Regions from separate parts of the Dellaglioa algida genome, predicted to be linked through region 2. Evidence: predicted binding sites of a transcription regulator. Region 2 holds the regulator's gene; the other holds the start of a gene.
The links. The regulator HrcA, encoded in region 2, represses chaperone genes, less so after heat shock. The targets are predictions, from matches to a motif close to TTAGCACTCNNNNNNNNNGAGTGCTAA.
Positions count from the first base shown of each region.

Region 1: the regulator HrcA is predicted to act here: its motif matches at 4,660-4,686, upstream of groES (co-chaperone GroES).

Region 1 is NZ_JANXLE010000005.1:107,333-115,709, reverse strand. Features, by position in the region: gene N0K73_RS05700 (glycosyltransferase family 4 protein) at 1-501, opposite strand, end outside; gene N0K73_RS05695 (potassium transporter KimA) at 612-2,441, opposite strand; gene groL (chaperonin GroEL) at 2,695-4,320, opposite strand; gene groES (co-chaperone GroES) at 4,351-4,635, opposite strand; gene N0K73_RS05680 (CPBP family intramembrane glutamic endopeptidase) at 4,862-5,500, shown strand; gene N0K73_RS05675 (ABC-F family ATP-binding cassette domain-containing protein) at 5,519-7,456, shown strand; TPP riboswitch at 7,534-7,640, shown strand; gene thiM (hydroxyethylthiazole kinase) at 7,698-8,377, shown strand, end outside.
Region 2 is NZ_JANXLE010000002.1:136,433-144,809, reverse strand. Features, by position in the region: gene rbfA (30S ribosome-binding factor RbfA) at 1-36, shown strand, start outside; gene truB (tRNA pseudouridine(55) synthase TruB) at 172-1,077, shown strand; gene ribF (riboflavin biosynthesis protein RibF) at 1,094-2,029, shown strand; gene hrcA (heat-inducible transcriptional repressor HrcA) at 2,192-3,235, shown strand; gene grpE (nucleotide exchange factor GrpE) at 3,253-3,849, shown strand; gene dnaK (molecular chaperone DnaK) at 3,875-5,710, shown strand; gene dnaJ (molecular chaperone DnaJ) at 5,836-6,972, shown strand; gene lepA (translation elongation factor 4) at 7,096-8,377, shown strand, end outside.

The DNA.
Region 1 (8,377 bases), on a different contig from region 2:
AATTGAGACACCCGTTGCGAGTCCATCCAATCCATCAATTAAATTAATTGCATTTGTAATAGCCAAAATCCAAATTACTGTAATTGGTAAGCTCAGCCAACCTAAGTTTACGATGCCAAAATAAGGTACCGTGAATGTTGTCATCCGCATATTTGTAAAAAAGTAAACAATCAAAGCGGCAATGGTAATGCCAATTAGTTTTTGTCGCGGACTTAATTCGAATTTGTCATCTAAAGCACCGGTAACTATGATTACCAACTCGGCAATCGATAGCGAGACCAACATTTTAATTGGATACTGATTTCTTAATACGAAGAAGTTTGTGAAGTTAAAGGCCAAGAAAATAGCTAAGCCGCCCATTGTAGGCATTGTAATTTTATTTACTCGACGTTTATTTGGTACATCAACTGCGCCAATCTTAAGTGAGAACAATCTGACAACTGGCGTTAACAACGCGGAGATAAGCGCTGTTGCGAAAAATGCTACGATAATTGGAAACATTATAGTCCCTCTCCTCATGGTATTGTGTTGTAATATCCTTATAACTATACCACGTTGTTACCTGAATTCAAAAAAAACATCAATTAAAATTAATTGATGTTTTTCGGTCATTATTTTTTCAAATGGTAGTTATAAGTTGCGACAATAATATTTTCACGAGAATTTAAAACTGATCTTAATCTTAAACTCGTTTGGTTATGCAAAATATTTTGCCATGGTTTTTTAGGTAAGAATTGTGGCACCAGAACTGTTGTCGTAAAGTTACGAGCAGCAGCATTTTTAGCAATGACATCCGTAAATTTCACAACGGGCGATGCAATTGAACGATATGACGAATGTAAATCAACGAAGCGAACACCTGGGAATCGTTCTTTAAATTCGCGTTCTGTTTCGTGTTCCTTTTCAGGATTCGTATCAAATGACACGTGCATTGCAATAACATAATCACCGATTGAACGCGCATAATTAATTGCCCCGGTTGTAACATGGGTCACAGAACTAACTAAAACGATAACCGTCGAGCCATCAAAATCGTGAATTTCTGCTTCTTCTGTTAAACGTAATTGTTCGGCAACTTTATTGTAGTGATCATTAATTTTATAGAAAATAATGTACATGACCGGCATAATAATAAAGAATGGCCATACAGTTGATAAACGATATCTAAAGAGAATTAACAAGATACTTAGTGAAATAAAAGCACCTAAGAAATTGTAAAAGGCCTTCATAATCCAACCTTTTGGACGATCGTGGTACCATTTTACAATCATACCCGTTTGAGATAACGTAAACGGAATGAAAACACCAACTGCATACAATGGGATTAACAACGATGTTGTCCCATTAAAGATAAACGTTAAAATAATTGATCCGGCAGCTAACGTGATAATACCGTTAGAATAACCTAAGCGATCACCTTTATCCATGTATAAATGAGGCATAAATTTATCTTTAGCTAAATTAAAAGCTAAAATTGGAAAAGCCGAAAAACCTGTATTTGCTGCTAATACCAAAATCAAAACTGTTGAAAATTGGAAAATATAGTATAAAATACCTTGTCCAAATGTTGTTTGTGCAATTTGAGAAAGGACAGTCACTTTTTCAGTAGGTACAATTCCATACCAGTAATTCAAGAAAGTAATTCCACCAAAGAAGATTGCTAAAAGTGTTGCCATAATTGTTAACGTAGCTGCCGCATTTTTAGCATGTGGTTTTTTAAAGAAAGGTACCGCATTACTAATTGCTTCAACACCAGTTAATGAAGAAGAACCTGATGAGAATGCTTTTAATAGTAACGCCATTGTGATACCAGGAACAGCAGTACCAACGGCGGCCGTCGCATGATATGGTACCTGACCTGTCATAATATTATAACCACCAACAAGTAACATTAAAATGATCATAACCACGAAAAGGTAAACCGGAACTGTTAGAAATGATGCGGATTCACGTAAACCACGTAGATTCATCGCCATTACTAAAATAATGATAACTACCGAAATACCAACCTGATGCCCATAAAGTGATGGGACAGCGGAAATCAGCGCTTCAGTTCCGGCGGACACACTAACCGCAACGGTTAACATGTAATCAATTAGAAGTGACCCACCGGAAATCAAACCTGCATTTTTTCCCAAGTTCTTACTCGAGACGACATATGCGCCCCCACCTTTAGGATAAGCATGAATGATTTGACGATATGAAATTGTAATTGATGCCAATAAAACTAGGACTAGCAAGGCAATAGGTAATGAGTACCAAATTGCCATCGCAGAAAAACCAACCAAAACAGTAACAATCTGTTCAGTCCCATATGCCACGGATGACAATGCATCTGATGATAAGAGAGCCAATGCCTTAAATTTTGATAATTGTTGATTTCCCTCTTCAGAAGATTTTAATGGTTTCCCTATTAAAAGTCTCTTTAAATAACGCCGCATTTCATTTTTACCCCTTATGTTCTATATTTTTTTAATCGTTATACATGCTGCCAAAATGACACATGTATCTTGCCAGATAATTATTTTAAACAATATTAACTATCCACCGAATGCAGTCTATTTTACTCGTTTATATTTAAATATACAACACCATGAACGAACTTTATTTAAGAACAAAAAAAAGAGCCATCAGCCCCATAATAGCAGCGATTAATAGCTCTTCAAAATTTATTATTTTTTATGACAATTGGGTCTACATCATGCCGCCCATGCCACCAGGCATTTGTTGTGGGTCAGCTGCAGATATTGGTTCTGGTTTATCAGCAACAACTGCTTCAGTCGTTAATAATAATGCTGAGACACTAGCTGCATTTTGTAATGCTGAACGTGTCACTTTTGTTGGATCAACAATTCCAACTGCAATCATATCTTGCCATTCATTTGTTGCGGCATTGAATCCAATACCAGGTTTCTCTGATTTTAATTTTTCAACAATCACAGAACCTTCAAGACCAGCATTCTTTGCAATTTGACGTACTGGTTCTTCTAGAGCACGTTGCACAATCTTAATACCTGTTAATTCATCACCAACTGCTTCAAGTGAAGCAACTTTACCGATTACATTAACAAATGCAGTACCACCACCAGCTACGAAACCTTCTTCAACAGCGGCACGTGTTGCATTTAAAGCATCTTCGATACGGTACTTACGTTCTTTTAATTCTGTTTCAGTTGCGGCACCAACTTTAATGACGGCAACCCCACCTGACAATTTAGCTAAACGTTCTTGTAGTTTTTCACGATCAAATTCAGAAGTTGTTTCATCGATTTGTTTTTTAATTAAACCAACACGTTCGATAATTTTTTCTTTATTACCTGAACCTTCAACAATCACTGTGTTTTCTTTTGTGATATTGACTTTTCCGGCTGAACCTAATTGTTCAATTGTTGTATCCTTCAATTGCAAACCAAGTTCATCTGTAATAACTGTTGCGCCAGTTACGATGGCGATATCTTCAAGCATTGCTTTACGACGATCACCAAAACCAGGTGCTTTAACAGCAACAACATTGAATGTACCACGAATTTTATTCAAGACCAATGTTGGTAAGGCTTCACCATCAACATCATCAGCAATGATTAATAATGGACGACCTTGCTCAACGATTGATTGTAGTAATGGTAATACTTCTTGAATATTAGAAATCTTTTTATCTGTCACCAAGATGTATGGTGTTTCCAAGTTAGCTTCCATTTTATCGTTATCAGTTACCATATATTGTGATAAGTAACCACGATCAAATTGCATCCCTTCAACAACATCTAATGATGTATCAATACTTTTTGATTCTTCAATTGTAATAACGCCATCGTTACCAACTTTTTCCATAGCATCAGCAATTAAAGCACCAATTTCATCATTAGCTGAAGAAACGGAAGCAATTTGTGCAATATCTTCTTTAGTTTCAACTTTATGTGATAGTTCGTGCAATTCAGCAACAGCCGCTTTAGTTGCTGCTTCAATTCCGCGACGAATACCAACTGGGTTAGCACCGGCAGTCACATTTTTCATACCTTCGGTAACAATTGCTTGCGTTAAAACAGTAGCCGTTGTTGTTCCATCGCCAGCAATATCATTAGTTTTAGATGCAACTTCTGAAACTAATTTAGCGCCCATATTTTCGAAATGATCTTCTAATTCAATTGCGCGAGCAATTGTCACACCATCATTTGTAATGATTGGGGAACCATATGATTCTTCCAAAACAACGTTACGGCCTTTTGGTCCTAAAGTTGATTTAACGGTATTGGCTAATTGGTCAACACCTCTAAGCATTGCTGAACGAGCATCTTCAGAAAACTTTAATTCCTTTGACATAATTAATCCACCTCATCTTTAAAATTTATATTAATCTACTGTTGCAATGATATCTTTCTCATGAACAATCAAGTAGTCTTTACCTTCAAATGAAACTTCTGATCCAGCATATTTATCAAATAAAACGGTTTGTCCGACACTGACAGCAACGGCGATTTTTTCACCATTACGCATTGTACGACCATCACCCACCGCAATAATCTTACCTGTTTGTGGTTTCTCTTGCACATTACTTGCTAAGACAATTCCACCTACTGTTGTTTCTTCTTCTTTAGTTACTTCTAAAATAACACGATCTGCTAATGGTTTTAACACGTTCTATCCCTCCAACTATATTATTTAGCACTCTATCTATGTAAGTGCTAATCACAAAATTAACTATAATCAATTTTCGGGATAATTGCAAGTGTTTAAGCTCTTATTTATATGGAAATTTTGATATGAATTAAATTCGTTATTCGGTCAATTATGCTATACTTATCATACGAATTTGTTCAACAAAAACAGTCGTAACTAATTAATAGTCGTTAAAGGAGTTTTCATGTCAAAATCAACTAGTAAAAACTCAATAGCCATTTTATTGGGTTATCTTATTATTTTCATTTTACCAACAATTCTAAATCAAATCTTTTCTTTAAAATCAGTTATTTATCCCGTTATGACGGCCGATTACGTTTTAGGCGCCCTACTACTAATCTGGTTAAACCATCATTTTAGTAATAAAAATTCAATAGATGGCCAATCCAAATGGTCGCAAATTATTTTATGGGGAATTCTTGGATTTGTTTTAACCCTAGTCATCCAGATGGGAATCCAATTAATCTCATACGCCATTTTAAAAACAACCGTGGCCTCACAAAATACGAGCGAGATCATGACTATTTTTTCAAAATATCCTTATTACATGCTGGCCGTCTCACTCGGTGCCCCAATTATGGAAGAACTCGTTTTTAGAAAGGTTTTCTTTGGCAATTTAGCAAGTTTTATTCCGCCGGCCTTTGCCGCAATTACGTCTAGTCTCTTATTTAGTTTGGCACATAACGATGGCCATTTAGCTATCTACTTCTTAATTGGATTACTCTTTTGCTATCTTTACAAACGAACGGGTGATATTAAAACGTCCATGGTCGCACATATTCTCATGAACAGTTTAGTGTTAACGATTCAAGCACTACTCTAAAAGAAAGGTGGAATTATTTTGATTTTGTTACAAGTACAACAAGCAGCTCGATATTTTGGTGCAGATGTTTTATTTGAAAATGCCAATATGGATATCAAGGATGACGCCAGGATTGCCTTAGTTGGTCGAAACGGCGCCGGAAAATCTACGTTAATTAAAATGATTATTGATCAAGAAGTGACTGATGCCGGTCAAATCATTAAACATAAAGGGATGACTATTGGTTACTTGGCCCAAACAACAACTGTTTCTTCAGAACGCTCAGTCTGGGAAGAAATGAGTCACGTTTTTGACTACTTAAAGAAAATGGAAGTTCAAATTCATACACTTGAAGCTCAAATTGCCGACCCGGAAAATACAGAAGATTCTGAAAAATTCGAAAAACTATTAACAACGTACGACCAACTTTCACATGATTTTAGTGAACAAAATGGTTACGGTTATGAATCTGAAATCCGTTCCGTTTTACATGGTTTTAGATTTTTTGAAGAGGATTTTGGACGCGACATCAGAACCCTTTCCGGTGGTCAAAAAACACGTCTTGCCTTAGCCAAACTACTTCTAGAAAAACGCGATTTACTTATTTTAGATGAACCCACTAACCACTTGGATATCGAAACGTTAACTTGGTTAGAAGGTTATTTAAAAACCTATACAGGCGCCCTTCTCATTGTTTCTCATGATCGCTATTTCCTAGATAAAATTGTGACAGAGGTTTACGATATGAGCCACAATGAAACCACACATTACAACGGTAACTACTCACAGTTCATTATTAAAAAAGAAGCAAATTTGAAACAAGAATGGAAAGTTTTTGAAAAACAACAAGATAAGATTGAAAAACTTGAAGACTTTGTTAATAAAAATATTGTGCGTGCTTCAACAACTAAGCGAGCACAAAGTCGCCGTAAACAACTTGAAAAAATGGATAAAGTAGGCCGTCCTGAAGGTGATGAAAAGGCGCCGCGTTTCAGTTTCAAATCCGCAGATGAGAGTGGCAATATTGTTTTAACCGTCTCTAATGCAGCCGTTGGTTATGATAATCAAGTGTTATCCGAGCCCGTTTCGATCGACTTACATAAACATCAGGTTCAAGCTATTGTTGGACCAAATGGTGTTGGTAAATCTACCCTACTTAAGAGCGTCTTAGGCCAAATTCCCTTTATTCGTGGTGAAGCTTTTCTTGGTACTAACGTTCATATCGGTTACTATGATCAGGAACAAAACCAATTAACGGATAAAAATACTGTTTTAGACGAATTGTGGAATGACCATCCCTCAACTCCCGAAACAGATATTCGTTCATTACTAGGCAGTTTCTTGTTTTCCGGGGATGACGTTTTGAAACGTGTTTCTAACCTGAGTGGTGGTGAAAAAGCACGTTTAGCCTTAACTAAGCTTGCGATGAACAAAGATAATTTCTTAATTTTTGATGAACCAACTAACCATTTGGATATTGATAGTAAAGAAGTTCTCGAAAAAGCGATTAATAACTTTGACGGAACAGTCTTACTCGTTTCACATGATCGTTATTTTATTAATAAAGTAGCTGAAAGTATTATTGAAGTCTCTAGAGAGGGTTCAACTTACTACATGGGCGATTACGATTACTTCGTGGATAAAAAAGAAGAACTGGAAGCAATTGAAGCTGAAAAACTAGCCCTTGAACTTGCTTCAACGACCACACTTCCTGAAGCCAAAGTTACAACTAATTACCAACAAAATAAAGAGACTCAAAAAGAACAACGTAAGTTAACACGTGAAATTGATCGTTTAGAGACTGAACTGACCGCTTTGGAAACTCAGAAAACGAAACTTGAAGAAAAAATGTCACAGCCTGATATTTTCAGTAATGCTGATAAACTTCAAGAACTTCAAACTGATTTACAAACCGTTCAAATTGCAATTGAAACTGCAGAAAGCAATTGGGAAGAAGCAAGTCTAGCTCTTGAATAGACTCGCTTCTTTTTTGTTATTTGTTGACATTCAAGCAATGAAAGCCTATTCTTTTCTTGTAAACTAAAAATTTAATATAAGTACACTAGGGGTGTTCTTTAGAAGAACTGAGATAAGCTTTTGCGGCTTAATCCCTTCGAACCTGTAAGTCAAAACTTGCGTAGGAAAGTGTGAAGAAGGACCCCACTCTACGATTTTTTTGTTAAGGAGTGGGGTTTTTGTGTACTTAAGAGGAGAAACCATGCAATTAGAATTACTCGATAGAATCCGTTCAGAAAATCCGGTTATATTTAATATTTCAAATTACATCACTGTTCAAGACGTTGCCAACGGGCTTAACTCAATTGGTGCTTCGCCCATTATGCCCAGCGCAATTGAAGAAGCGAGCGAAATGCTTCAGATTTCTTCCGGTGCCGCAATTAATATGGGCTCATTCAGAAGTGATGAGCTCCCCTACATTGAAAAAGTCGGTCAACTTGCCAATGACTTAAATATCCCACTTGTACTAGATCCCGTTGCCGTGGCAATGCCTTACCGCCAAAAAGTGGTCACTAATTTATTAGACCATATCCATTTTGACTTTATTCGTGGTAATGCTGGTGAGATAGCCGCACTTGCCGGTATCAAATGGCAGGCCAAAGGAATTGATGCTGGTGATGGGTCCGCTGATTTGGCAGAAGTCGCAAAAAAAGTCGCGCAACGTTACAACTGTACGGTTGTTTTGAGCGGTCCAACCGATTATATCTCTGATGGAACGCATGACACAACGGTGACTCACGGCACGCCCCTTTTCCAGATTCACGTAGGTTCAGGTGACATGCTTTCAAGTTTAATTGCCGCATTTGCAGCAGTTTCTAAAGATAATTACTTTGAAGCAGCAAGAATGGCTTGTCTTATTTTTGCGACAACTGGTGAAATCGT
Region 2 (8,377 bases):
GATCAACTGCTTAAAAAAATAGATTCTGAATATTAATTTAAAAGTCTTAAAACATTATTTAATAGTGTTTTAAGACTTTTTATTTTAAATTTTTATACTAAGGTACAAACGATATCCTTCAGTTTGATGATTATGCTATACTATTAAAAGTATAATAACGGAGGTAAGAAGATGGACGGAATTATTCCACTATTCAAAGAACGTGGTATGACTAGTCACGATTGTGTTTTTAAATGTCGTGGTATTTTTCAAACCAAAAAGGTTGGCCACTCTGGTACTTTAGATCCAAACGTTGATGGTGTTTTACCAATTTGTATTGGTAAAGCAACAAAGACTGTAAACTATTTAATGAATTCTGGTAAGGTGTATAGGGGTGAAATTACGCTTGGATTCTCTACTGAAACTGAAGATTTAGATGGTGAGACAATTGAAGAAAAAGATATTTTGAAACCATTTGAAGCGGATGAAATTGATGCTGTTATGAAACAAATGACGGGAACAATGATTCAAATACCGCCAATGTTTTCTGCCGTTAAAGTTAATGGACGTCGGTTGTACGATTATGCACGTAAAGGTGAAACGGTTGAACGACCAGAACGAGAAATTACTGTGACTTCGTTTATTCAAACAAAGCCCGCAGAATACGATACCGAAAATAAAAGACAAAAAATTTATTTTGAAGTTGCTTGTGGTAAAGGGACTTATGTCAGAACGTTGGCTGTTGATCTTGGAAAAGAATTGGGTGTACCCGCCGTTATGTCAGACTTAACTAGATTGGAAAGTGGCGGATTTAGAATTGATAAAGCTTTCACGCTTGACCAACTTAATGAAGCCAAGGCTAATGGAACGCTGGAATCATTATTATATCCAATTGACGCTGCATTAACGTCATTTAAAAAGTATGAATTAACTGATGAACAATGGGCAATTGTTAAAAATGGTGGTTTCTTGGCCATTGATTCTTTTAATGACGAACCAATGGTTGCATTAGTTTATGAAAATAAAATTAGATGTTTGTATAGATTGAACAGTGAAAAAAACCGTTATCAATCTGAAACAATGTTTGATTTAGGGTAAAGGAAGTTATTGTGATATGAAAGTTATTTATTTAACTGAGCCATACGATCCTAAAAAAATTGATGACGAGGCGATCTCACTTGCTATGGGTTTTTTTGACGGCGTTCATTTAGGACATCAAAAAGTAATATTAAAGGCTAAACAAAAAGCTAACGAAAAGAAAATTAAACTTGCGGTGATGACGTTTGATAAGCATCCTTCGGTTCAATTTCAAAAGAAACCTGAACGAAGTATTAAATACTTAACCTCAATGGAAAAGAAAATTTCATTAATGGAGGGACTAGGTGTTGATATTTTTTATATCCTAACGTTAAACAATGATTTGGCAAGTTTAACACCACAGGATTTTGTTACCAAGTATATGATTGATCTGCATGCACAAGTTGTTGTTGCTGGGTTTGATTATACTTATGGTAAAAAAGATATTGCTAATATGGATACATTGGCCAAGTATGCTCATCAACAATTTGAGGTTGTAACTGTACCTGAATTGATATCTGAAGATCAAAAGATAAGTTCAACTAGAATTAGGGCTGCTATCGATAAAGGGCAGATAAACGATGTGAATAGATTGTTAGGGTATGAGTATCAAACGATTGGTGAGGTTGTTCATGGCGAAGCCAGGGGTAGAGAACTTGGGTTTCCGACGTTGAATCTAGAGTTTAACGAGCATATTCGAATTCCGGGACCTGGAATCTATGTGACAAGGGTCCAGGTATCTGGTGTCTGGTATCGTGGAATGGCATCTATCGGATATAATGTCACATTTGGGCAAGATCGTGAATTAACCGTTGAAATTAATTTGTTTGATTTTAATGAAATGATCTATGGTCAACAGGTAACGGTCGAATGGCTGTCATATTTGAGAAGTGAAATTAAATTTGATGGGATTGATGGATTAATCTCACAGTTAAATCAAGATAAAAAAATGACAAATACTTATTTTAATTAATTAATCTAAATAAATCATAAATGACTGACCAAATAGAGATATTTAGTCAGTCATTTTCTTTAAAAAAACGAGTGCATTCCTTGACAACAATCTAAACATTTAGTATATTAATAGTTGTCTTAGCACTCTATTGTGCTAAGTGCTAAAAAGAGGTGATTGATCATGCTAACGGAAAGACAAATGTTAGTGTTAGAAGCAATTGTCAGAGTTTACACAGAAGTTGGGCAGCCGGTTGGTTCTAAATCGGTCGTCGACTTTTTGCCAATGCATGTTAGTTCGGCAACGATAAGAAATGAAATGGTTGCCTTGGAGAATAAAGGGTTAATTAAAAAAACGCATTCTTCTTCAGGACGCATCCCTTCGTTTTTAGGATATCGTTATTACGTAGACCATATTGTTCAACCCGGAGTTGTTCCGGCGGCAGAACTGGTGAATATTCAGAATTCTCTTGGCGTTCATTTTCAAAAGATTGATGAAATATTTGCGGAATCAACTAAGATTCTTTCAGATTTGACGAATTATACGGCAATTTCATTACGACCTGAAACAACGGAGAGTCGACTCGAAGGATTCCGATTAGTTCCACTAGGAAATCACCGAATTATGGCTATTCTTGTTATGAGTAGTGGTGTCGTTGAAAATCAAACGTTTAGCATTCCTAAATCAATTAATGGTTCAGATTTGGAAGCTGTAACGAGGTTGTTGAACGATCAATTAATTGGGTTGTCGTTAGCCGAAATTTCTATGAAGCTAAGGACAAGTATTCCGGTTATGTTGGTTGATTATATGCGTAGACCGGATGGCATTTTAGACGTTTTTGGCAATATTTTAAAGCAGGCGGCACGTGAACAGGTATTTGTTGGCGGTAAATCTAATATTTTAGATTTTGCAACTGACAGTAACGTGGATGAGCTAAAATCACTGTATGATTTAGTAGATACATCGAATAATAAGAATATTGGTGATTTGATTGGCATTCAAGGTAAACCCATTCAAATTAAGATTGGTGAGGAATTAACGAATCAATTACTTGATAACTATAGTCTAATATCAGCTAGTTATGATGTTAGCGACCACGGTCAGGGTGTTATTGCGTTATTGGGTCCAACAAATATGCCATATTCAAAGATGATTGGTTTACTCGATGCATTCAGTGATGAGCTTGCAAAAAAATTATTAGATTATTATCAACAATTTGATAAATAAGAAAAGGGGTGTTGTGTGTGGTTAAGGATGCCAAAGAAGATTTAGTTGAGGAAGATGTTGCACAAGAGCAACATCAAGCTAATGAAACAACTGATCAAAATGAGAAAAAAAGTTCTGTTACTGATAAAGTAAAAGAAAAATTTAGTAAAAAACCTTCTGATGCGGATAAGTTGGCTGAATTACAAGTCAATCTAGATGCAATGGAAGATAAATATTTACGGGCAGAAGCTGAGATGGCAAATATGAATACTCGCTTTAAGAAAGAACAAGAACAACTCTTGAAGTATAGTGGACAGTCATTAGCTAAAGACGTTTTGCCTGTTATCGATAATTTAGAAAGAGCGTTGTCAATTGAGGTCGATACTGAAAATGGCGAGCAACTAAAAAAAGGTATCGAATTAGTTTACAAAGATGCACAAAAAGCGTTAACTAATAATGACGTGATTGAAATTGCAACTGATGGCGTTATGTTCGATCCAACTATTCATCAAGCAGTTCAAACTGTTCCTGCTTCTGATGATCAGAAGGCAGATACAATTGTTCAAGTCCTTCAAAAAGGATACAAATTAAAAGATAGAGTGTTACGTCCAGCAATGGTCGTTGTCGCTCAATAATAATATAAGAAGAGGTAGATAAATTATGGCAAAGATTATAGGAATTGATTTAGGAACAACTAACTCAGCTGTTGCTGTTTTAGAAGGTAAAGAAGCAAAAATTATTACAAATCCAGAAGGAAACCGTACAACACCATCAGTTGTTTCATTTAAAGATGGCGAAACACAAGTCGGTGAAGTTGCAAAACGTCAAGCAATCACAAATCCAGATACTGTGGCATCAATTAAACGTCACATGGGTGAAGAAGGCTATAAAGTTGATATTCAAGGTAAATCATATACACCACAAGAAGTTTCAGCAATGATTTTACAATACATTAAAGAATATTCTGAAGCATACTTAGGCGAATCAGTAACACAAGCTGTTATTACAGTTCCTGCATACTTCAATGATTCACAACGTCAAGCTACAAAAGATGCTGGTAAAATTGCCGGTTTAGAAGTTGAACGTATTGTTAACGAACCAACTGCAGCAGCTTTGGCATATGGTCTTGAAAATACTGAAAAAGATGAAAAAATCCTTGTTTTTGATTTAGGTGGTGGTACATTTGATGTTTCTATCCTTGAATTAGGCGATGGTGTCTTTGAAGTATTATCAACAAATGGTGATACTAAACTTGGTGGCGATGATTTTGATCAAAAAATCATGGACTGGTTAGTTGATACTTTCAAAAAAGAAAATGGTATTGATTTATCAAAAGATAAAATGGCAATGCAACGTCTTAAAGATGCTGCTGAAAAAGCTAAAAAAGATGTTTCTGGTGTTACTAGTGCACAAATTAGCTTACCATTTATCACAGCCGGTGCTGCTGGACCTTTACATTTAGAAGCAACATTATCACGTGCACAATTCGATAACTTAACACAAGAATTAGTTGAACGTACACGTATTCCAGTTCAAAATGCTTTGAAGGATGCCGGTTTAACAAATGCTGATATTGATCAAGTTATCTTGGTTGGTGGATCAACACGTATTCCAGCAGTTCAAGCATTAGTTGAAAAAGAAACAGACCATAAACCTAACCAATCAGTTAACCCTGATGAAGCTGTTGCACTTGGTGCTGCAATTCAAGGTGGTGTGATTACTGGTGATGTTAAGGATGTCGTTTTACTTGATGTAACACCACTTTCATTGGGTATTGAAACAATGGGTAGTGTCTTCACTAAGTTAATTGACCGTAACACAACAATTCCAACAAGTAAGTCACAAACATTCTCAACAGCCGCAGATAACCAACCAGCCGTTGATATCCATGTCTTACAAGGTGAACGTCCAATGGCTACAGATAACAAAACATTGGGTCGCTTCCAATTAAATGATATTCCTGCTGCACCTCGTGGCATCCCTCAAATCGAAGTTAAATTTGATATTGATAAAAATGGGATTGTTAATGTTTCTGCTAAAGATTTAGGCACAAACAAAGAACAAAAAATTACAATCAAGAGTTCAGGTGGTCTTGCAGAAGACGAAATCGAACGCATGGTTAACGAAGCTAAAGAAAATGAAGAAGCTGATAAAGCACGTAAAGAAGAAGTTGACTTGAAAAATGAAGTTGACCAATTATTATTCTCAGTTGATAAAACTTTAGAAGAATTAAAAGGTAAAGTAACTGAAGAAGAAATTAAATCTGCAGAAGATGCTCGTGATGCTTTGAAGAAAGCTCAAGAAGATAACAATGTTGAAGATATGAAAGTCAAGAAAGACGAATTGAATAAAATCGTTCAAGACCTAACTGTTAAATTATATCAACAAGCACAAGATGCTCAAGGTGAAGCTGGTGCCGAAGGCGCAGCTAAAGACCCTAAGGATGAAACGGTCGATGGTGACTTCGAAGAAGTTAAACCTGAAGACAAGAAATAATTTTTACCAAATTCTAAGCATGATAGAAAGTCAAAGGCCTTTGGGACTTTGACTTTTTATTTCATGTTAGGCATGTTATCCTATTTAGAGCAATAAAAACCAAAAAGGTTATTCGGAGGTACGGAATGGCAGAGAACAGAGATCCATATGATGTACTTGGTGTGACTAAGGAATCATCACCTGAGGAAATAAAAAAAGCGTACCGTAAGTTATCTAAACAATATCATCCAGATATTAATAAAGATGCTGGTGCGGAAGATAAATTCAAAGAAATTACTGAAGCTTATGAGACTGTTGGGGACCCACAAAAGAAGGCTGAATATGACCAATATGGTTCAGCTGGATCACAAGGTGGTGGCTACCGAGGTTTTGGTGGTCAAGGCCAACAAGGTGGATTTGGCGGCGGTGGATTTGAAGATATTTTCAGTTCATTTTTCGGTGGCGGTGCTACTCAAGACCCAACTGCTCCGCGTGCAGGACGTGATTTACAATACGAGATGACATTGACATTTAACGAAGGTGTTTTTGGTAAGGAATCAACAATCAAATACAATCGTAAAAGTCTTTGTGCCACTTGTGGCGGTTCTGGTGCAAAACCTGGAACATCTCCAATTACATGTCGCAAGTGTGGCGGACGAGGCACAATTCAAGTTGAGCGTCGGACACCACTTGGCAATATGATGACTGAACAAGAATGTGACGTTTGTCATGGTTCAGGTAAAGAAATTGAAGAAAAATGTGAAACTTGTCATGGTTCAGGTCATACTGACGAAAGACATGAAGTTAAAGTAACCGTTCCTGCCGGCGTTGAAGATGGTCAACAAATGCGTCTACAAGGACAAGGTGAAGCGGGCGAGAATAGCGGGCCTTATGGAGATTTGTACATTATCTTTAGAGTCCAAGCTAGTGGAACTTTTGATCGCGAAGGATCTGAGATTTATATTGATGTTCCGATAAGTTTCGTTCAAGCTGCTTTGGGTGACGAAGTGACGGTTGAAACGGTACACGGTGACGTTAAAATGAAAATTCCAGCTGGAACTCAGACAGGAACAACATTTAGATTACGTGATAAGGGGGCACCTAAGTTACATGGTAAAGGTAACGGTGACCAACAAGTGACGGTTAATATCGAAACGCCTCGTAACTTGAAAAAAGAACAAAAAGAAGCTTTAAAAGAGTTTGCTACAGCTAGCGGCAAAAATGTTGTTGGTGAAGGTAACTTGTTTGATAAGTTAAAAGATCAATTTAAAGGAAAAAAATAAATCGGAAGATAGGATCGTCTTAATGAGATGATTCTATTTTTTTGTACAAGAACTGTAATTGTGTTTACCCGTGTTGATTGTTATACTTGAAAAAGATAGAGACAAGAAAGTAGGACGCAATTAATGGATTTTGAAGAAATGCAAGACAGACAAAAACATATTCGTAATTTTTCGATTGTGGCACATATTGATCACGGAAAATCAACGCTTGCGGATCGTATCCTTGAGATGACTGATACAGTTACGAAACGTGAGATGAAGAATCAATTATTGGATTCAATGGATCTTGAACGAGAACGTGGTATTACAATAAAATTAAATGCGGTTGAGTTACATTATCTTGCTAAAGATGGTGAAACATATATCTTCCATTTAATCGATACACCAGGACATGTCGATTTCACTTATGAAGTTTCAAGAAGTTTAGCTGCTTGTGAGGGAGCTGTGCTTGTTGTTGATGCTGCTCAGGGGGTTGAAGCACAAACTCTTGCAAATGTTTATTTAGCAATCGATGATGATCTTGAAATTTTACCAGTCATTAATAAAATTGATTTACCATCTGCTAATATTGAAATGGTGAAAAAAGAAATTGAAGATGTTATTGGATTAGATGCTTCTGATGCCGTTTTAGCGAGTGCAAAAAATGGCATTGGTATTGAAGAGATGCTTGAACAAATTGTTACAAAAATTCCTGCACCAAGTGGTGATTTAAAGAAACCGCTCAAGGCATTAATTTTTGATTCAATTTATGATAGCTACCGTGGTGTTGTTTTAAGTATCCGAGTAGTTGATGGTGTTGTAAAACCTGGTGATATGATTGAATTAATGAATAGTAAGAAAAAATACGAAGTCACAGAAGTTGGCGTTATGTCACCTAAGGCCGTTGACCGTGAATTCTTAATGGCTGGTGACGTTGGTTATATTACGGCGGCAATTAAAGATATTCGTGATACGCGAGTTGGTGATACAGTAACATCAGCAGATAATCCTGCTACTGAACCGTTAGACGGTTATCGTGCAATTAATCCGATGGTTTACTGTGGACTCTATCCTGTTGATAATTCAAAATATAATGAATTACGTGAAGCGCTTGAAAGATTACAGTTGAATGATGCTGCTCTGCAGTTTGAACCAGAAACGTCTCAAGCTTTGGGATTTGGGTTCCGTTGTGGGTTCTTAGGGTTGTTGCACATGGATGTTGTTCAAGAACGCTTAGAACGTGAATCTGGGCTAGATTTGATAACGACGGCACCATCCGTTATTTATCATGTTGATTTAACTGATGGTGAGAAGTTAATTGTCTCTAATCCTTCTGAAATGCCGGAACCATCATCAATTAAACAAATTAATGAGCCATATGTGAAGGCAAGTATCATGGTACCTAATGAATACGTTGGTGCAGTTA